One region of the Streptomyces sp. cg40 genome, then DNA from elsewhere that is predicted to be linked to it. Evidence: riboswitches for the same ligand, from Rfam matches in the RefSeq annotation. Region 1 holds a riboswitch; the other holds the start of a gene.
What was found. A riboswitch is a leader RNA that binds a small molecule or an ion and turns the genes downstream of it on or off. The one in region 1 is predicted to bind glycine.
Positions count from the first base shown of each region.

Region 1 (10,162 bases):
CGCGGGTGATGAGGAGCGGCCGGTCGGGGTCGGTGCGGAGGCTTCCGCCCGGGAGGCGCCAGGGCGGCGGTACGACTTCGGCCGGCGGCTCGTTCCCGGCCGGATCCGCTGAGCGTGGGCGTGAGCGATGAGGAGCAGCTGGTCGGTGTCGGTGCGGTGGCTGTCCGTCCGGGAGGCGCCAGTGGGGTGGCGGTACGGCTCAGGCCGGCGGCTCGCTCCCGGCCGGATCCGCTGAGCGTGGGCGCGGGCGACGAGGAGCAGCCGTCGGTGTCGGTGCGGAGGCTGTCCGCCCGGGATGCCGCAGTGGGAGGCGGCACCGCGGCTTCGGCCCGCGGCTCGCTCCCGGCCTTCTTCGCCTGTACCGCGGCCCGCGGCACTGCGGCCTCCGCGAGCGCGTCGCCCTACTTTGGGATGCCCGTCATGCCCCGTGCGGTGACGCCCTGTTCGGTGCTCTCCCGCACCTGCTGGGAGGGGGCGGTCGGAGTCGTCCGCGTTTCCATCCGTCAACTCCGGCGCGGACAGGGCGACTTCGGGCATGGCGCCGGAGATGTCCTGCCGGAGGGGGCCAAGCGCCGCGTACGGCCGTGTCTGTCGGCGTCGGCGCTGGAGCCGGATGAAGGGCCTGGCCCCGGCCCCATCGGGGGTGGGCCCGGCCCTAGAGCAGTGAGAGTCCAATTCCCTCCACCTGTACGCGAGTTGACAATCAGGCCGACGCCGCCGTGTCCGACGCCCGTCGCCAGGCGATTCGCGCGGCGAGTGCGAACGGTTCGACCAGGCTCGGGCGGGAGTGGTCCTGGTTGAGGTGGCGGAACTCCGTGGAGAGGGTGATGGCGAGGCGTTCCGGGAGGCCGAGGCCGGGGTAGCGGTTCTCGTCGATGAGGATGCGGGCCGCTTCGATCGGGGTCTTGCCCTGGCCGTGCAGCAGGAGTGCCTGGTCGGAGAGGTCGTCCAAGTAGGAGATGTACGTGCGCAGTTGGGCGGGGGTCAGCAGTGGGCCGTGGCCGGGCACGATCCACTCGGGGTCGAATGCGAGGACGCGTTCGGCCGCCGCCGCGATCCGGTCGAGCGGGCCGGCCCAGTGGCAGGGGTGGTCGCCGGAGAAGACGATGTCGCCGGCGAACACGACCCGCTGCTCGGGGAGATGGACGACCAGGTCGCCCACGGTGTGGGCGGGGCCGACCTCGTGGAGTTCGACGGGGATCCGCCCGACCGTCAGGTCGTGGCGGCCGGTGAAGGTCTTGGTGGGCGGCAGGACCCGTATGCCCGAGAAGTCGAACTTCCCGAAGTGGCGGCGGAAGTACCAGCCCAGCGGCTGGCCCGGATCGCTCTCCCACACCAGCGCGTGGAGTTCCTGAGGCGTCGGCTCCACGCACTGGTGCTCAAGTGCCGCTTCCGTGGCGAGGATCTCGCTGCCGGTGAGGCACTGGTTGCCCCAGGTGTGGTCACCGTTGGCGTGGGTCGCCACCACGGTGCCCGGCGCGGTGCCGCCCGTCACCCGGCGGGCCGCGGTGAGGAAGGTCTCGGTCAGGGCGGGCGTGTACGGCGTGTCGACGACGAGGGCCTCGCCGTCCGAGTGGACCAGGCCGCAGTTGGCCAGACCCCAGGTGTCCACGCCGTCGGGGGCCCACATGTGCACGCCGGCCGCGATCTCGTGGAGCTGGGTTGCGTCAGTCATGGGGACGCATTCTTCCCGGACGGAATGTCAGGCGGCAACGGGGCGCTGCGAGGGCTCGAAGACGAGGAACAGGAACCGGGCCCCGGGCGAGCCGAAGGGCTGCGCCGCACACATCGTCACCACCCCCAGCTGGGACACCTCGTGGTGCTCGCAGCAGCGGTCCCGCCGGTCCTCCTCACCTTCCGGGGCGACAAATCCCGCGTGGCGCATGAGACGTGAGTCACCGTCAGGATGGACGTAGGCGATCTTGTGGTTGCGGTAGACGGGACCCGCGACCGGGTCGTCGTTGACCTCCTGGTCCAGCTGCTGGAGGTCCTTGTTGTCCGGGTGCGACGCAACGGCCGTGCGGAGCTGGGCGGCGACCGGCTCGGCCCACCGCTTCTCCCACTGCACCAGGTGGTGCTCGCGGGCGTCCTCGCGCAGCAGCATCCAGCGGATCAGGTTCTGCTCGGGCAGGCGGGCGGGCTTGCCCGGTTCCTGCGGGAACATCCGGATGAAATCGTCGTTGGCCGCCAGGACGTTCCAGGCGACGTCATTGGCGTAGCAGGGCTGGCCGGAAACGCGCTCGATCGCCGTCTGCCAGGCCGGGGCGACGCTGCTGCCCGCCAGTGGGTCCATGGGGAACGGCGGTTCGTAGCCCAGGGCGTAGACGTACAGCGCGGTGCGCTCGCGCTCCTCCATCCGCAGGGCCTGGGCGACGTTGTCGAGGAACTCCGCGGTGGGCGACGGCATTTCACCCCGCTCCAGGTCGGCGTAGGTGCGCTCGGAGACGTACAGCACCTGTGCCACCTGGGCCTGCGACAGCCCCGTGGAACGGCGCCCCCGTCCGCTGCGCTGCGGCCACCCGAGCTCCACCGGGTCTATCTGGGCCCGCTTCCAGCGCAGCAGCCTCTGCAGCGCCTCCTTGTTGTCCAACTCGGAACCTCTCCCGTGGCGCCCGCCGGGCCGCCGACTCAATTACCGGAAAACCCTTTTCAGGAAAATCCGGAACCGGAAAAAACAGACCCTGGTGTGCTCGACGCCGATGCAGAAAGATCACTCACCGGGTCGTTCGCGTTGCTGGGGACGTGAAGTCCCTGACCGCGAGGGGGCGTTGTTCGACGTGCGGTGGCCGATCCGACGCCATTCATCACCTAGAGTGACGGCTCGACTGATCTCCTTACAGTCGAGTACTGGCCAGATTGCCGTCGCTCACCGGCCGCGCTTTTCAGACCGGAAAGGCATTCTGTGTCCCGTTCAGTCCTGATCACCGGTGGCGGTCGCGGTATCGGCCTTGCCGTCGCCCGTCGTATGGCGGCCGCCGGTGACCGTGTCGCCGTGACGTACCGGACCGGCGAGCCGCCCGAGGGTCTGCTCGCGGTGCGGTGCGACATCACCGACACCGACCAGGTCGACGTCGCCTTCAAACAGGTCGAGGCGGAGCACGGTCCGGTCGAGGTCCTGATATCCAACGCGGGAATCATCAGGGACCAGTTGCTGCTGCGCATGTCCGAAGCGGATTTCACCGAGGTCGTCGACACCAACCTCACCGGCGCCTTCCGGGTGGTCGGACGAGCCGGCCGGGGAATGCTGCGCGCCAAGAAGGGCCGGGTCGTGTTCATCTCCTCCGCCGTCGCGCTGCGGGGCGAGAGCGGACAGGCCAACTACGCGGCCTCCAAAGCGGGGTTGATCGGATTCGCTCGCTCGATGGCCAGGGAACTCGGCGTGCGCGGGATCACCTTCAACGTGGTCGCACCCGGCCTCACCGAGACCGCGATGAGCGAGAACCTCACGGAGGAACAGCGCACACATCTGACCGGCCAGATTCCCCTCGGCCGCCTCGCCAGGCCCGAAGAGGTCGCCGCGGCCGTCGCGTTCCTGGCCTCCGACGACGCCGGTTACATCACCGGTGCCGTCCTGCCGGTCGACGGGGGAGCCGGGATGGGGCATTAGCGCCGCATTCATCTGTTCCTTCCTCACCCACCGCCAAGGAGTTTTGCGTATGCGCGGGCCGACTGCGCGGAATATGTATCACCTGACCGTCGACGACTTCACCGACGAGGACGTCGCCGAATTCCACCGTCTGATGAGCGAGCTGCTGACGAAATGCGCGTCGGTGGGGCAGCAGCACGCGCCGGAAGGAACCTGGGTTCCGTCCACCACCGGTCTCTTCGATCAGATGGCCGAGTCCATGCAACTGGTCGCCGAGGTCTCCCGGGCGCTCAACCACACACGCGCCGGCATCCGCCGGGTCGGCGGCCGGGCGCGCCAGCGGCTGTACGACCGCTTCAGCAGCACTCTCGAGGGCCCCGCCGGACCGGCCTGACCGACCATTCTCGGAAGGAAGTGCTCGGGCTTTCCCGCGAAGCCCTGAAGCCGCCGGGAGCGCATGTCCCGGGCGGGGGCCGGCCGGCAGGAGGGAAGCCTACCGGCCCCCGCCCGATGTCCCGCCCCGCGCCGCATGCCCGGAATCCGTTGGAATCCGCAGCGCGCGGTCTCCGCGCTCGCGGTCCTGGACATCGTGCCGACCCGGCACGCCTACCTGCACTCCGACGCCGACTTCGGGCGCGGCTACTACCACTGGTTCTTCCTGACCGCCGGCAACGGCAACCCCGAGCACCTGATCGGCGGCGACCCGGAGTTCTGGATCCGGGCCCGGATGGGCGCCCGGCACCCCCTTCGCCCCGGACGCCCAGGCCGAGTACGTGCGCTGCTTCTCCGACCCGGCCGCGATCCGCGCCGCCTGCGAGGACTACCGCGCGGCCGGCTCGATCGACCTGGTCCACGACGAGGAGGACGCGACAGCAGGCCGCCGCCTCACCCAGCCCCTGCTCACCCTCTGGGGCGAGCACAGCTTCGTAGGCTGCCACTACGACGTCCCGGCCGTCTGGTCCGAGTACGTCGACGCCGTCACCGGCGCCGGGGAACAGTCCGGGCAGCGGTAGCCCAGCTCACCCGCCTAACCCGCCTCGCCGAGGCCGGCTGAGCGCTTCCGAGGGGCGCTCCCTCAACACTCGATGATGTTCACCGCAAGCCCGCCCCGAGCCGTCTCCTTGTACTTCACGCTCATGTCCGCCCCCGTCTCCTTCATCGTCTTGATGACCTTGTCGAGGGACACCTTGTGGGACCCGTCCCCCCGCATCGCCATGCGCGCCGCGGTCACCGCCTTCACCGCGGCCATGCCGTTGCGTTCGATGCAGGGGATCTGGACGAGGCCGCCGACGGGGTCGCAGGTGAGGCCGAGGTTGTGTTCCATGCCGATCTCGGCGGCGTTCTCGACCTGCTCCGGGCTGCCGCCCAGGACCTCGGCCAGCGCGCCCGCCGCCATCGAGCAGGCCGAGCCGACCTCGCCCTGGCAGCCGACCTCCGCGCCGGAGATGGAGGCGTTCTCCTTGAAGAGCATGCCGATCGCGCCGGCGGCCAGCATGAAGCGGACGACGCCCTCCTCGTCCGCGCCCGGCACGAAGTTGATGTAGTAGTGGAGGACCGCCGGGATGATGCCGGCCGCCCCGTTGGTCGGGGCGGTGACCACCCGGCCGCCCGCCGCGTTCTCCTCGTTCACCGCCATCGCGTAGAGCGTGATCCACTCCATCGCGTGCGCCAACGGGTCGCCCTCCGCCCGGAGTTGGCGTGCCGACATGGCGGCCCTGCGGCGGACCCGCAGGCCGCCGGGCAGGATGCCCTCCCGCGACATGCCCCGCGACACGCACGCCCCCATCACCCGCCAGATCTCCAGCAGCCCGGCCCGGATCTCCTCCTCCGTGCGCCAGGCGCGCTCGTTCTCCAGCATCAGCGCGGAGATCGACAGACCGGTCTCCTGCGTGAGGCGCAGCAGCTCGTCGCCGGTGCGGAAGGGGTACTTGAGGACCGTGTCGTCCAGCTTGATCCGGTCGGCGCCCACCGCCTCCTCGTCGACGACGAATCCGCCGCCCACCGAGTAGTACGTCTTGGACAGCAGCTCGCCGCCCGCCGCGTCGTACGCCCACAGCGTCATGCCGTTCGCGTGGTACGGCAGGGCTTTACGGCGGTGCAGCTTCAGGTCGGCGTCGAAGTCGAACGGGATCTCGTGCTCGCCGAGGAGGCGGATGCGTCCGGCCGCCTTGATCTGCTCGACCCGTTCGTCGGCCCCCTCCACGTCCACCGTGCGCGGCGACTCGCCCTCCAGGCCGAGCAGCACCGCCTTCGGGGTGCCGTGCCCGTGCCCGGTCGCGCCGAGCGAGCCGTACAGCTCGGTGCGGACGGAGGCGACGGAGTCCAGCAGCTCCTCGTTGCGCAGCCGGAGCGCGAACATGCGGGCGGCCCGCATCGGGCCGACCGTGTGGGAGCTGGACGGGCCGATGCCGATCGAGAACAGGTCGAAGACCGAGATGGCCACGGTGACTCCTCAGAACGCAGGACGTGCGGGGTGGTGCGAGGGGGTGGGCACCGCCGTACACCTCTCAGTGTGCGGCGGTGCCCCGGTGGCCGACTACGGCCGGGCGGGCCGACTACAGGCCCGGATACAGCGGGTACTTCTCCGCCAGCGCCGTGACCCGGGCCTTCAGACCCGCCACGTCGGACCCCTCGAAGGGAGAGGGCGCCTTCAGCGTCTCGGCGATGACGTCCGCGACCTCGGCGAAGTCCTCCGCGCCGAAGCCCCGCGTGGCCAGCGCCGGCGTGCCGATGCGCAGGCCGGAGGTGACCATCGGGGGCCGCGGGTCGTTCGGGACGGCGTTCCGGTTGACCGTGATGCCGACCTCGTGGAGCCGGTCCTCGGCCTGCTGGCCGTCGAGCTCGGAGTTCCGCAGGTCGACCAGGACCAGGTGCACGTCCGTACCGCCCGACAGGACGTCGACGCCTACGGCCTTCACGTCGTCCCGGACGAGCCGCTCGGCGAGCAGCCGCGCGCCCTCCACGGTACGCCGCTGGCGCTCCTTGAACTCCTCGCCCGCCGCGACCTTGAAGGAGACCGCCTTGGCGGCGATCACGTGCTCCAGCGGACCGCCCTGGAAGCCGGGGAAGACGGAGGAGTTGAGCTTCTTCGCGAAGGACTGCTTGGCGAGGATGATGCCGCCGCGCGGGCCGCCCAGCGTCTTGTGGGTGGTGGACGTGACGACGTCCGCGTAGGGGACGGGATTCGGGTGGAGGCCGGCCGCCACCAGCCCGGCGAAGTGCGCCATGTCGACCCACAGATACGCCTCGACCTCGTCCGCGATCCGGCGGAACTCGGCGAAGTCCAGCTGCCGCGGGTACGCCGACCAGCCCGCGATGATGACCTTCGGGCGGTGCTCCTTGGCGAGCTTCTCCAGCTCGGCCATGTCGACCAGACCGGTCCGGGCGTCCACGTGGTAGGCGACCACGTCGAACTGCTTGCCGGAGAAGTTCAGCCGCATCCCGTGGGTGAGGTGGCCGCCGTGCGCCAGGTCGAGGCCGAGGATCGTGTCGCCGGGCTGGGCCAGCGCGAACAGGGCGGCCTGGTTGGCGGAGGCGCCCGAGTGCGGCTGGACGTTGGCGTACTCGGCGCCGAACAGCTCCTTGACCCGGTCGATCGCGATCTGCTCGGCCACGTCGACGTGCTCGCAGCCGCCGTAGTAACGACGGCCCGGGTACCCCTCGGCGTACTTGTTGGTGAGGACGGAGCCCTGTGCCTCCATGACCGCGACCGGAGCGAAGTTCTCCGAGGCGATCATCTCCAGCGTGGACTGCTGACGGCGCAGCTCGGCGTCGACGGCGGCGGCGATGTCCGGGTCGAGCTCGTGCAGGGGCGTGTTCAGGACGGACATGGTTCTACGACTCCTCAGCCGGCGGTGAAGGCGGTGTACTCGTCGGCGGAGAGCAGGTCCCCGGGCTCGTCCGTGATCCGCACCTTGAAGAGCCAACCGCCGTCGAAGGGCTCGGAGTTGACCAGCGCGGGCTCGTCCACGACGGCCGTGTTGATCTCCACGACCTCACCGCTGACCGGCGCGTACAGGTCCGACACCGACTTGGTCGACTCCAGCTCGCCGCAGGACTCGCCCGCGGTCACCGTCGTGCCGACCTCGGGCAGCTGGGCGTAGACGACGTCGCCGAGCGCGTTCGCCGCGAACTCGGTGATGCCGACCGTCGAGACACCGTCGACGGCGGCCGTCAGCCACTCGTGTTCCTTGCTGTACCGCAGATTCTCGGGGTGGTTGCTCATGGCGTGAATTCTCCTGTACGCGGGGGAGTGCTGGTGAAGGGGGGAATGCGGAGGGAATCGTCGAGCGGGGGCGATCCGCCCCGGTCACGGACCCGACGCTACGACGACTGTCACTTCTGGCGCTTGTAGAACGGCAGCGCCACGACCTCGTACGGCTCGTGACTGCCCCGGATGTCCACACCGACACCGGCCGTGCCCGGCGCGGAGTGCGCCGCGTCGACGTAGGCCATGGCGATGGGCCTGCCCAGCGTGGGGGAGGGGGCGCCGGAGGTGATCTCGCCGATCACCCGGCCGTCGGCGACCACGGAGTACCCGGCGCGCGGGACGCGGCGGCCCTCGGCGATCAGGCCGACCAGGACGCGCGGCGGCTGTGCGGCGGCCCGTTCGGCGGCGGCCGCAAGGGCCGTACGTCCGACGAAGTCGCCGTCCTTCTCGAACTTCACGACCCGGCCGAGCCCGGCGTCGAACGGGGTGAGCGAGGTCGACAGTTCGTGGCCGTACAGCGGCATGCCCGCCTCCAGGCGGAGCGTGTCCCGGCAGGACAGGCCGCACGGGATCAGCCCCGCCGACGCCCCTGCCTCGGTCAGCGCCTCCCACAGCTTCTCCGCGTCACCGGGGGCGACGAACAGTTCGAAGCCGTCCTCGCCGGTGTAGCCGGTGCGGGCGATCAGCGCGGGTACGCCCGCGACCGTGCCGGGCAGCCCGGCGTAGTACTTGAGGCCGTCGAGGTCGGAGTCCGTGAGCGAGGCGAGGATGCCGGGGGACTCGGGGCCCTGGACGGCGAGCAGCGCGTACGCGTCACGGTCGTCACGGACGACCGCGTCGAAGCCCGCGGCCCGCTCGACCAGCGAGTCCAGGACAATCTGGGCGTTGGACGCGTTGGCGACGACCATGTATGTGGAAAACGCAGCCTCGGTCCCGGCCAGCCGGTAGACGATCAGGTCGTCCAGGATGCCGCCGTCGGCCTGGCAGATCATGGTGTAGCGGGCGCGGCCGACGCCCACGGAGGCGATGTTGCCGACCAGCGCGTAGTCGAGGAGCGCGGCCGCGTCCGGTCCGGTGACCGTGATCTCGCCCATGTGGGAGAGGTCGAAGAGGCCGGCCTTCGTGCGGACGGCGAGGTGTTCGTCGCGCTCGGAGCCGTAGCGCAGCGGCATGTCCCAGCCGGCGAAGTCGGTCATCGTCGCACCGAGCGAGCGGTGCAGCGCGTCCAGCGCGGTGCGGCGCTTCTCAGGGGTGGCGGTACTGCTCATCGGTCGGTCTCCCAAGGCATGACGGCGAGGTCGTTCCTCCCCATCTGTCATCGGAACCTGAGAGGTTCGCCATGACCGCGCGGGACACGCACGGGCCATGGGTTGCACCTTGGGTGGGACCGCCGGCGACGGCGGCCCGCTTTTCAGATGTGCCTCGCCCGCGCGGTAACTGGGCCTGAGAGATTCAAGGGAGGGACTTGCTCCTTCGGCGCCCCGGAGGTCGTACGACCGGGGACTCTCCCGCGCGGATTCAAGCGGCCGGTATGCAGTTAGGCGCGCACATCATCGCACAGGCTTTGTAACAGGCCTGTGGCCGGAAGCGAACGGAACCGCGAGACACCGTGCATTACCTTCTCTTTACGTTAGTTGGGGAGAACCTTTCCTGACCCCGCAGGGAGGACGATCACGGTGACAAGGACCACGGTGTACGCCACGACCTCGGCCGTAGCGCTGCCCGAACAGCGCTCGGCCCCGGCCAGGGAGGCATGCCCGGCCCGCCCGGCACCGGTCGTCCGCGACCTCCGCGAGCGCGCCGGCCGCAGCCCGCACGGCCTCCGCTTCGGCCCCCGCGACCTGGTCGTGGTCACCGGCCTGCCCGGCAGCGGCAAGTCCACGCTGATGCGGCGCGCGGTGACCGGTGACGGCGTCCGCGTCGACAGCCAGGACGCCAGGGACCGCTGGGAGACCCGGGTGTCCCGTGTATCGGGCCTCCTCCCGTACGCGGTCTACCGCCCCCTGGTCCGCCTCGCCCACTACGCCGGACTGCACCGCACCCTGCGCTCCGCGTCCGGAGCCGTCGTGCACGACTGCGGCACCCAGACCTGGGTGCGCGGCTGGCTGGCCCGCGCCGCGCACCGCCGCGGCGGCACTCTGCACCTGGTGTTCCTCGACGTCAGCCCGGACACCGCGCTCGACGGCCAGCGCGAGCGCGGCCGGGGCGTCTCGCGGTACGCGTTCCTGCGCCACCGCCGGGCCGCCGCCCGGCTGTTGCGCGCCGTGGAGCGCGGCGACCTGCCGCACGGCGTGGGCTCGGCGGTCCTGCTGGACCGGGACGCGGCGGACGTGCTGCGGCGGATCGACTTCGCGGACTGAGCCGCT
Region 1 covers NZ_CP190128.1:3,580,315-3,590,476, reverse strand. Annotated here, with positions in the region: gene ACQHII_RS15605 (MBL fold metallo-hydrolase) at 704-1,675, opposite strand; gene ACQHII_RS15600 (helix-turn-helix domain-containing protein) at 1,703-2,590, opposite strand; gene fabG (3-oxoacyl-ACP reductase FabG) at 2,903-3,607, shown strand; gene ACQHII_RS15590 (hypothetical protein) at 3,657-3,980, shown strand; gene ACQHII_RS15585 (hypothetical protein) at 4,360-4,599, shown strand; gene ACQHII_RS15580 (L-serine ammonia-lyase) at 4,662-6,029, opposite strand; gene glyA (serine hydroxymethyltransferase) at 6,142-7,416, opposite strand; gene gcvH (glycine cleavage system protein GcvH) at 7,431-7,811, opposite strand; gene gcvT (glycine cleavage system aminomethyltransferase GcvT) at 7,922-9,064, opposite strand; glycine riboswitch at 9,099-9,217, opposite strand; glycine riboswitch at 9,218-9,317, opposite strand; gene ACQHII_RS15560 (AAA family ATPase) at 9,467-10,156, shown strand.

Region 2 (10,162 bases), 5.2 Mb from region 1:
GACACCTCGGCGTCCGCGTCCCCGAAGATGTCCGGCACCGTCACCGTCTTCGCCGCCGCCTCGCTCAAGGAGTCGTTCACGACCCTGGGCAAGGAGTTCGAGACGGCCCACCCCGGCACCAAGGTCACCTTCAACTTCGCGGGCAGCGACACCCTCGCCGCGAGCATCACCAGCGGCGCCCCGGCCGACGTGTTCGCCGCCGCGAGCCCCAAGACCATGGCGATCGTCACGGACAAGGGCGACGGCGTCGGCACCCCGGCCACGTTCGTCCGCAACCAGCTGGAGATCGCCACGCTGCCGGGCAACCCCGACAAGGTGACCTCCCTGAAGGACCTCACCAAGTCGTCGCTCAAGGTCGTGCTGTGCGACAAGACGGTGCCGTGCGGCGCCGCGGCCCAAAAGGCGCTCACGGCAAGCAAGTTGAAGCTCACCCCGGTGTCCTACGAGGAGGACGTCAAGTCGGCCCTCAACAAGGTGGTGCTGAAGGAGGCCGACGCGGCGGTCGTCTACAAGACCGACGTGCACGCGGCCGGCAGCAAGGTGGAGGGCGTGGAGTTCCCCGAGTCCGCCGACGCCATCAACGACTACCCGATCGTCCTCCTGAAGAACGCGCCCAACGCCGTCGCCGCCAAGGCGTTCATCGCGCTGGTGCAGTCCGCCGAGGGCCAGAAGGTGCTGTCCGCGGCGGGCTTCCTCAAGCCGTGACCCAGCTCGACACCTCCGACGCCGCGGCCGAGACCCTGAAGGGCGGGCCGCGGCGTCGCCGCGTCCGGATGTCCGGACACGGGGTGCCGCTGCCCCTGCTGGTGCCGGCGCTCGTGGGCCTGGCGTTCCTGCTCCTCCCCTTGCTCGCCCTCCTGGTCCGGGCCCCTTGGCGTTCCCTGCCGTCCCAGCTCACCAGCACGGAGGTCTGGCAGGCGCTCCAACTCTCCCTGCTGAGCGCGACCTTGGCGACAGCGGTGTGCCTGGTGCTGGGCGTGCCGCTGGCCTGGCTGCTGGCCCGCACGGAGTTCCCCGGCCGCCGCTTCGTCCGGGCCCTGGTGACCCTCCCGCTGGTCCTGCCCCCGGTGGTGGGCGGCGTGGCGCTGCTCCTGGCCCTCGGCCGCAACGGTGTCGTGGGCCAGTGGCTCGACTCGTGGTTCGGCATCACCCTGCCCTTCACCACGACCGGCGTCGTGGTCGCGGAGGCGTTCGTCGCGATGCCGTTCCTGGTCATCAGCGTCGAGGGCACCCTGCGCGCCGCCGACCCGCGCTACGAGGAGGCCGCCCAGACCCTCGGCGCCTCCCGCTTCACCGCGTTCCGCCGGGTCACGCTCCCCCTGATCGCCCCGGGCATCGCGGCGGGCTCGGTGCTCGCCTGGGCCCGCGCACTGGGCGAGTTCGGCGCGACGATCACCTTCGCCGGCAACTTCCCCGGCCGCACCCAGACCATGCCCCTGGCGGTCTACCTGGCCCTCCAGAACGACCCCGAGGCGGCCATCGCCCTCAGCCTGGTCCTGCTGGCCGTGTCGATCGCGGTCCTGGCCGGGCTCCGCGACCGCTGGATGACGACCTCATGACCGCACTGGACAAGGGCCTCGACGCCCATCTCGTCGTGGACCGCGGCACGTTCCGCCTCGACGTCGAACTGACCGCCGCACCAGGCGACGTGGTCGCCCTGCTGGGCCCCAACGGCGCCGGAAAGACAACCGCGTTGCGAGCCCTGGCCGGTCTGGTCGGCCTGACGGACGGTCATCTACGTCTGGACGGCGCGGAGTTGGACCGTACGCCCCCGGAGTCCCGCCCGGTGGGCGTCGTCTTCCAGGACTATCTCCTCTTCCCGCACCTCACCGCCCTCGACAACGTCGGCTTCGGCCCCCGCTGCCAGGGCGCGACCAAGGCGGAGTCCCGCGCCATCGCGGCCGAGTGGCTGGAGAGGATGGGCCTCGCCGAGCACGCGGGCGCCAAGCCCCGGAGACTCTCCGGCGGCCAGGCCCAACGCGTTGCCGTGGCAAGGGCGTTGGCGACCCGCCCACGCCTCCTGCTCCTCGACGAACCCCTTGCCGCGCTGGACGCCCGTACCCGCCTGGACGTACGAGCCCAACTCCGGCGCCACCTCGCGGAGTTCGAGGCAGTCGCGGTCCTGGTCACCCACGACCCCCTGGACGCCATGGTGTTGGCCGACCGGCTGATCGTGATCGAGCAGGGCAAGATCGTCCAGCAGGGCACCCCCGCCGACATCGCCCGCCACCCGCGCACGGACTACATCGCCCAACTCGTCGGCCTCAACCTCTACAAGGGCAACGCCGACGGCCACACGGTCACACTCGACACCGGCCCCACGATCACCACCACGGAGGACCTGACCGGCGAGGTCTTCGTGGCGTTCCCACCAAGCGCGGTGACTCTCTTCCGAGACCGCCCGACCGGCGCCAGCGCCCGCAACCTCTGGCACTGCGAGGTGGCGGGCCTGGAAACCCACGGCGACCAGATCCGCGTAGACCTGACCGGCGAACTCCCCCTGGCGGCGGACCTGACGACACCGGCAGCGGCCGAACTGGACCTGCATCAGGGGGCGTCGATCTGGGCAACGGTCAAGGCGACCCAGACCCACGCATACCCTGCGTGAGCACCCGCGCCCCCTTTTTTCATGGGGGCGCGGGGAGCTGCTTTTAGGGGCGCGGGGAACTGCGCGCCCAGCCACGACGGCGCCGCACCCGAAAAACTCAGTCCTCGTACGCATCCAACGGCGGGCAGGAGCAAACAAGGTTCCGGTCCCCAAACGCCTGGTCAATCCGCCGCACCGGCGGCCAGTACTTGTCGGCAACGGACACACCAGCCGGGAAGACCGCCTCCTCGCGGGTGTACGCGTGCCCCCACTCCCCACCGAGCGCGGCAGCGGTGTGCGGCGCGTTCCGCAACGGATTGTCCTCGGCCGGCCACTCCCCCGCCCCGACCTTCTCGATCTCCCCGCGAATAGCGATCATCGCCTCGCAGAACCGGTCCAGCTCGATCAGGTCCTCGGACTCCGTCGGCTCGATCATCAGCGTCCCGGCCACCGGGAACGACATGGTCGGCGCGTGGAAGCCGTAGTCGATGAGCCGCTTGGCGATGTCGTCGACGGACACACCGGTCGCCTTGCTGATCGGCCGCAGATCGATGATGCACTCGTGCGCGACGAGCCCGCCGGGCCCGGTGTAGAGCACGGGGTAGTGCGGTTCCAGCCGCTTGGCGATGTAGTTGGCGGAGAGCACGGCCACCTGCGTGGCCCGCTTCAGCCCCTCGCCGCCCATGAGCCGGACGTACGCCCAGGAGATCGGCAGAATCCCGGCCGAACCCCACGGCGCGGCGGAGATCGGCCCGACTCCCGTCTCAGGACCGGCAGCGGGCTGCAACGGATGGTTCGGCAGATACGGCGCCAGGTGCGCGCGCACGCCCACCGGCCCGACACCCGGTCCGCCCCCACCGTGCGGAATGCAGAACGTCTTGTGCAGATTCAGGTGCGAGACGTCGCCGCCGAAGTGCCCCGGCTTTGCAAGCCCCACAAGGGCGTTGAGGTTGGCGCCGTCGACGTAGACCTGCCCGCCGGCCTCGTGGACCTGCGCGCAGATGTCGGCGACGTGCTCCTCGAACACCCCGTGCGTGGACGGGTAGGTGATCATCAGCACCGACAGCTCGTCGCGGTACTGCTCGATCTTCGCCCGCAGATCCTCGACGTCGATCTCACCGTCCTCGGCGGTCTTCACGACGACGACCTTCATCCCGGCCATCACGGCACTGGCGGCATTGGTGCCGTGCGCGGACGACGGGATCAGACACACGGTCCGCTGCGCGTCCCCGTTGGCGCGGTGGTACCCACGCACCGCCAGCAGCCCGGCCAACTCGCCCTGCGAACCTGCGTTGGGCTGCAACGACACCTTGTCGTACCCGGTGACCTCGGCGAGCCGCTCCTCCAACTCCCGGATGAGCGTGAGGTATCCCTGTGCCTGCTCGGCGGGCGCGAAGGGGTGCAGCTGCCCGAACTCGGGCCAGGTGACCGGCTCCATCTCGGTGGTCGCGTTGAGCTTCATCGTGCAGGAGCCCAGCGGGATCATGCCCCGGTCGAGCGCGTAGTCCCGGTCGGCGAGCCTGCGCAGGTAGCGCAGCATCGCGGTCTCGGAACGGTGGTCCCGGAACACGGGGTGCGTGAGGTACGCGTCGTTCCGCAGCAGCGCCTCGGGCAGTGTGTCCTCGGCACTCACGTCGAGCGCCTCGATGTCTCCTTCGACCCCGAACGCGGTCCATACGGCCGCCAGTTGGGCACGCGTGGTCGTCTCGTCGCAGGCGATGGACACCTGGTCCGCGTCCACGAGGTGGAGGTTGACGCCGTCCTCGCGGGCTGCGGCGACGACCTCGGCGGCCCGGCCGGGCACGCGCGCGGTCAGCGTGTCGAAGTAGCCGCCGTGCACAACCTCGACCCCGCCGGCGGTGAGCCCGGCGGCGAGGATCGTGGCGTAGCGGTGCGTCCGCCGCGCGATGCCCCTCAGCCCGTCGGGCCCGTGGTAGACGGCGTACATCCCGGCCATGACGGCAAGGAGCACCTGGGCGGTACAGATGTTGCTGGTGGCCTTCTCGCGGCGGATGTGCTGCTCGCGGGTCTGGAGGGCGAGGCGGTAAGCCTTGTGTCCGTCGGCGTCGACGGAGACGCCCACGAGCCGCCCGGGCAGGCTGCGCGCGAACTTCTCGTGCACGGCCATGTATCCGGCGTGCGGCCCGCCGAAGCCCATCGGCACCCCGAAGCGCTGCGTCGTACCGACCGCGATGTCCGCGCCCAGCTCGCCCGGCGACTTCAGCAGCGTGAGCGCGAGGAGGTCGGCGGCGACGGTGACGAGTGCGCCGAGCGCGTGCGCCTGCTCGATCAGCGGCTTGATGTCGCGTACGGCACCGGAGGCACCCGGGTACTGCACGAGCACGCCGTTGATCTCGCGCTCGGCGATCTCGGCGGGGATGCCCTCGCTGAGGTCGGCGACGACGACCTCGACTCCGGCCGGCTCGGCGCGGGTCTCGATCACGGCAATGGTCTGCGGCAGCGCGTCCGCGTCGACCAGGAACAGGCCCTTCTTGTTCTTGCCCATGCGCCGCGAGAGCGCCACGGCCTCGGCGGCGGCCGTGCCCTCGTCGAGCAGGGAAGCGCCGGAGGTCGGCAGCCCGGTGAGGTCGGCGACCATGGTCTGGAAGTTGAGGAGGGCTTCGAGCCGGCCCTGGGAGATCTCCGGCTGGTACGGCGTGTAGGCCGTGTACCAGGCCGGGTTCTCCATGACATTGCGCAGGATCACGGGCGGGGTGAAGGTCCCGTAGTACCCGAGCCCGATCATCGAGCCCAGGACCTCGTTGCGGTCCGCGAGGGACCGCAGTTCGGCCAGCACCTCGGCCTCGGTGCGGGCGCCCGGCAGGTCGAGGGAGTCGGCGTTCTTGATCACATCGGGGACCGCGGCAGCCGTGAGCTCGTCGAGCGAGCCGTAGCCGACCTGCGCGAGCATCTTGGCCCGCGCTTCCTGGTCGGGACCGATGTGTCGCTGCTCGAACGGGATGCCCTGTTCGAGCTCGGAGAGCGAAGTGCGAGGGGCGGTCATTTGGGAGGCCTCCTGGTCGGACACGACCTTCGAGGGCACCACGACAGTGGGGTGCCCGGACGGCCTCCCCCTCTGTCATCTCAACCTGAGAGCTTCACCGGCCACCCGAGGGTCACCGGTTTTCACCGTCGGTGAGAGCGCGGGCCGTCGCCGGCACCCGCTCTGCTTTCCAGAGTGACCTCGTCCGTGCGGTACGTGAGCCTGAGAGATTCCGGGGAGGATTTGCTCCTTCGGCGCCTCCGATGAAGTCTGGAGGACTCTCCCGCACGGGGTCAGCAGCCGCTCGCCAGCCTACCAGCGAGCGGTGAAGCCGAGCTTTCGAGTGGCCACCGGCCCGAATGTGCTCTTTTGTAGAGTTTACGGATGAGTTGCGACCAGGAGGAGGGCCCGTGCAGACCGATATCGATCCGCGCAACCTGATCGGCCGCAAGGCGTTCGACCGCACCGGCGCCAAGATCGGCACGATCGACGAGGTCTACCTCGACGACGCGACCGGTGTACCGGAGTGGGCGGCCATACGCACCGGCCTGTTCTCCAGGGACGCCTTCGTCCCTCTGGAGCCCAGCGAGCTGATCGAGGGCACCCTGCACATCCCCTTCGACCGCTCCCTGATCAAGGACGCCCCCGACTTCGGAGTGGGCCGCCATCTCTCCCCCGACCAGGAACTCCAGCTCTACCACCACTACGGCCTGGACGTGGCCCCACCGCCCTCCCTCCCGGACCGCGACTTCGGCAAACTGGCGGGCTCGGACGACACCTGAGCAGAGGCGGCGGGTCTTCGATTCTCCGGGGGCAGCACCACCAACTGCCCTGAGGCGGCGGCCAGTTCACCCGCGTCCCGCGTCACCAACGGCAACGGATCCGCCGGCTCCAGCTCGGGATCGTCGGTCCGGAACGTCCGTACCCGCCCGGGCCCGGCATCCTCCGGCGTCTCGAAGCGCACGGTGACCCGCCCCAGCCCGCTGCCCTGCACCCACCCGTGCCCGAACCCGGAGTGGTGCACATCGTGGCCCGCGGGCCAGCGCCGCTCCACGGGCGCGGCCTGCTCCCCGCTCGCTTCCTCCTCCGCGTGTTCCTCCTCAAGAAGGTCGACCTGCTCCCCCGCCGCCTGCGCGAACAGGTCCTCCTGCGTGTAGTCGGCGAGCCCGGAGACGCCGACCCCGAGCAGCCGCACCCCGCCCGTGGTGTCCACGGAGTCCAGCAACCGAGCCGCGGCCTCCCGCACCACCCCGGGGTCGTCGGTGGGCCCGCGCAGCGTCTCGGACCGCGTCAGCGTCGAGAAGTCGTACCGCCGCACCTTGAGCACGATGGTCCGCCCCGACAGCCCGGCGCCCCGCAGCCGCCGTACACACCGGTCGGCGAGACGCTGCACCTCCAGGCCCACCCGGATGCGGTCGTGGATGTCCACGTCGTAGGTGTCCTCGACCGACACCGACTTGGTCTCCCGCTCGGCGACCACGGGCCGCTCGTCGTGCGCGAGCGCCATGGCGTACAGCGAGTGCCCGTGCGCCTTGCCGACCAGTCGTACGAGCTCGTCCTCGCCCGCCTCGGCGATCTCGTCGACCGTGGTGATCCCGGCCCGCCGCAGATGGTCGCCCGTCGCCGGTCCGACCCCCGGCAGCGTGCGCACCGACAACGGCCCGAGCAGTGCCCGCTCGCTCCCGGGCTCGATCAGCACCAGCCCGTCGGGCTTGGCCCGCTCGGAGGCGATCTTGGCGAGCATCTTGGAGGCGGCGAGACCGACCGAGCCGGTGAGTCCCGTGGCGGCCCGTATGTCGGCCCGGAGCCGCTCCCCGGCCCGGCGTGCCGACTCGGCGTCCCAGGCCGCCTCGCCGGCCTCCAGGTCCACGAACGCCTCGTCCAGGCTCAGCGGCTCCACCAGTGGCGACAGCGCCCGCAGCAGCGCCATCACCTGCTCGCTGATCGACCGGTAGAACCCGAAGCGCGGCACAAGATACGCGGCGTTCGGAGCGAGTCTGCGCGCCTGGGCCATGGGCATCGCCGAGTTCACCCCGAAAACCCGGGCCTCGTACGACGCGGTGGCCACCACACCGCGTGGTCCGAGCCCGCCCACGACGACGGCCTTCCCGCGCAGGCTCGGCTTGGACGCCTGCTCCGCCGAGGCGAAGAAGGCATCCATGTCGAGATGCAGGATCGTGGGCGCGGTTCTCACATCTCCGATGCTGCCCTACGCCACTGACAATGCCCCGCTACGGCTCCCGCCGGGCCCTCAGACGGCCCGGTTGCGCCGCCTGGCCAGCTCGTCGGCGGGGTTGACCCCGACGAGCGTCTCACCGGTGTCGACGCGCTCCCCGTGCAGCTGCGACAGGGCGCTCTCCACATCCCGCCACACGACACCCACGGCGATCCCGAAGATCCCCTGGCCGCCCTGGAGCAGGGCGTGGACCTCGTCCGGCGAGGTGCACTCGTAGACCGTGGCGCCGTCGCTCATCAGCGTCATCCGCTCCAGATCGCGGAAGTCGCACTCCCGCAGGTGCAGAACGGCGCTGCGGATGTTCTGCAGCGAGACACCCGTGTCGAGGAACCGCTTGACGATCTTCAGGACTACGACGTCCCGGAAGCTGTAGAGCCGCTGCGTCCCCGACCCGTGTGCGGGCCGCACGCTGGGCTCGACGAGCCCGGTGCGTGCCCAGTAGTCCAGTTGCCGATAGGTGATGCCTGCCGCCGCACAGGCCGTAGGGCCCCGGTAGCCGATCTGCTCGGACGCCATGGACGTCGCCCCTCCGCTGCTCGGCACGGCAGTGGGTCGATGCGGAGCGTGATCGGCCGCACTGCCATGAAGCGGGTACGGGCCACTGTCCCCGAAACTGCGTTCCGGGGCACCCCCAGCCGTACCGTCGCCGCTGCTTCTCACGCCGACCTCCGTCCTTGACCTGCCTTCTCGACGGTAGGCAGTCACCAGGGGTGCGTCAACGATCGCCACGCTAGGCACGCCGAGTGATAATCACCCTAGGAGTGGTTTCCCGTACCCCACCGCGGGGAAAGGCTAGCCGAATGCGCTCGCGGCGGGCCGCAGGACGCTCTCACACGCCGGTGGCAAATGCCACCATTTCTCTGCCGGCCCCCGATCTCACTGGCTGTTGGTCCCGAAGTCCTCGGGCGAGATCTGGTCGAGGAACTCGCGGAACTTCTCCACCTCGTCCTCCTGCTCGTCCGGGATCGCGATGCCGGCGTCGTCGAGCACGCCGTCGCTGCCGTAGATCGGCGTCCCGGTGCGCAGTGCCAGCGCTATGGCGTCGGACGGGCGGGCGCTCACCTCGACTCCGCTGGCGAACACCAGCTCGGCGTAGAAGACGCCCTCACGCAGATCCGTGATGCGCACTTCGGTGAGCTCCTGGCCGACGGCCTCCAGCACGTCCTTGAACAGGTCGTGGGTCAGCGGTCGTGCGGGGGCCATGCCCTGCTGTGCGAAGGCGATCGCCGTCGCCTCCCCGGGCCCGATCCAGATGGGGAGGTAGCGGTCGCCTCCCACTTCACGCAGGAGCACGATCGGTTGGTTGGAGGGCATTTCGACCCGGACACCTACGACATCGAGCTCGTTCACACAGCAACCCTAGGCCGTGCCCGGGACGTTTGGGTAGTCGGGCCGGGATCGGGTGACCGATCAGGCTGCCGCAATCCCGCCCGGCTCAGGGCAGGCGCACGCCGAGCGCGGTCTGCACCAGCGCGGCGTGCAGCTTCACCGTGAGCCCCGCCAGTTCCTTCGTGCGGGCCTCCGCGTGGGCCCTGGTCTGCGGATTGCGGTGCCGCTTCAGGGGGGCGACCACCTGGTCGACGAGCCCGGCCTCGCGGTCCGCGGCGGCCTTCATGGCGCGCAGGTGCCGGGGTTCGATCCCGAACCGCCCCAACTCCAGGACGAGCCCGGCCACGGTGACGGCTTCCGCGTCGTACACGCCGTCCGGCAGTGGAGCGATGAGTCCGTACGACTCCCACTCGTCGAGCTCCTGCTCACCGATCCCGGCGGCGGCCAGCAGCTCGGCCCGCCCGATCCGGGCCGCCGTGGGGCCCTCCACGGGCTCCAGGACGACCTCGCCGTCCCGTTGACGGCCCACGGTGGGCAGTGGGGCGGCCTCCCCGCGCTCCATGGCGTCGAGGTGCTCGCGGATCACCTTCAGCGGCAGATAGTGGTCCCGCTGCATCCGCAGGACATGGCCGAGGCGTTCGACGTCGGCGGGGCTGAACTTGCGGTATCCGGAAGGGGTCCGCTGCGGCTCGATGAGCCCCTCCGACTCCAGGAAACGGATCTTGGAGATGGTGACTTCGGGGAACTCGTCGCGCAGCGTGTTCAGCACCGTGCCGATACTCATCAGCCCGGTGTCCGCGGCGGCGGTACCGTGCCCGGCACCGCCGCTCGGTGTTTGAAGCATGGACCTTCCTGGGGGAATCCCCCGGACACAGTCCGAGAGAGGGTCAGTAACCCCGCTGGCTCGCGTAGAACACCAGCCGGTACTTGCCGATCTGCACCTCGTCACCGTTGGCCAGGGGGACCGAGTCGATGCGCTCACGGTTGACGTAAGTGCCGTTCAGGCTGCCGACGTCGGCGACCGTGA
Region 2 covers NZ_CP190128.1:8,772,070-8,782,231, reverse strand. Annotated here, with positions in the region: gene modA (molybdate ABC transporter substrate-binding protein) at 1-705, shown strand, start outside; gene ACQHII_RS39690 (ABC transporter permease) at 702-1,559, shown strand; gene ACQHII_RS39685 (ABC transporter ATP-binding protein) at 1,556-2,608, shown strand; gene gcvP (aminomethyl-transferring glycine dehydrogenase) at 2,706-5,591, opposite strand; glycine riboswitch at 5,771-5,866, opposite strand; gene ACQHII_RS39675 (PRC-barrel domain-containing protein) at 5,981-6,352, shown strand; gene ACQHII_RS39670 (DNA polymerase IV) at 6,274-7,764, opposite strand; gene ACQHII_RS39665 (MerR family transcriptional regulator) at 7,822-8,466, opposite strand; gene ACQHII_RS39660 (bifunctional nuclease family protein) at 8,683-9,156, opposite strand; gene ACQHII_RS39655 (MerR family transcriptional regulator) at 9,242-9,979, opposite strand; gene ACQHII_RS39650 (FHA domain-containing protein) at 10,023-10,162, opposite strand, start outside.
Region 2: linked by a shared signal. The riboswitch ahead of gcvP (aminomethyl-transferring glycine dehydrogenase) and the one ahead of gcvT (glycine cleavage system aminomethyltransferase GcvT) in region 1 are both predicted to bind glycine.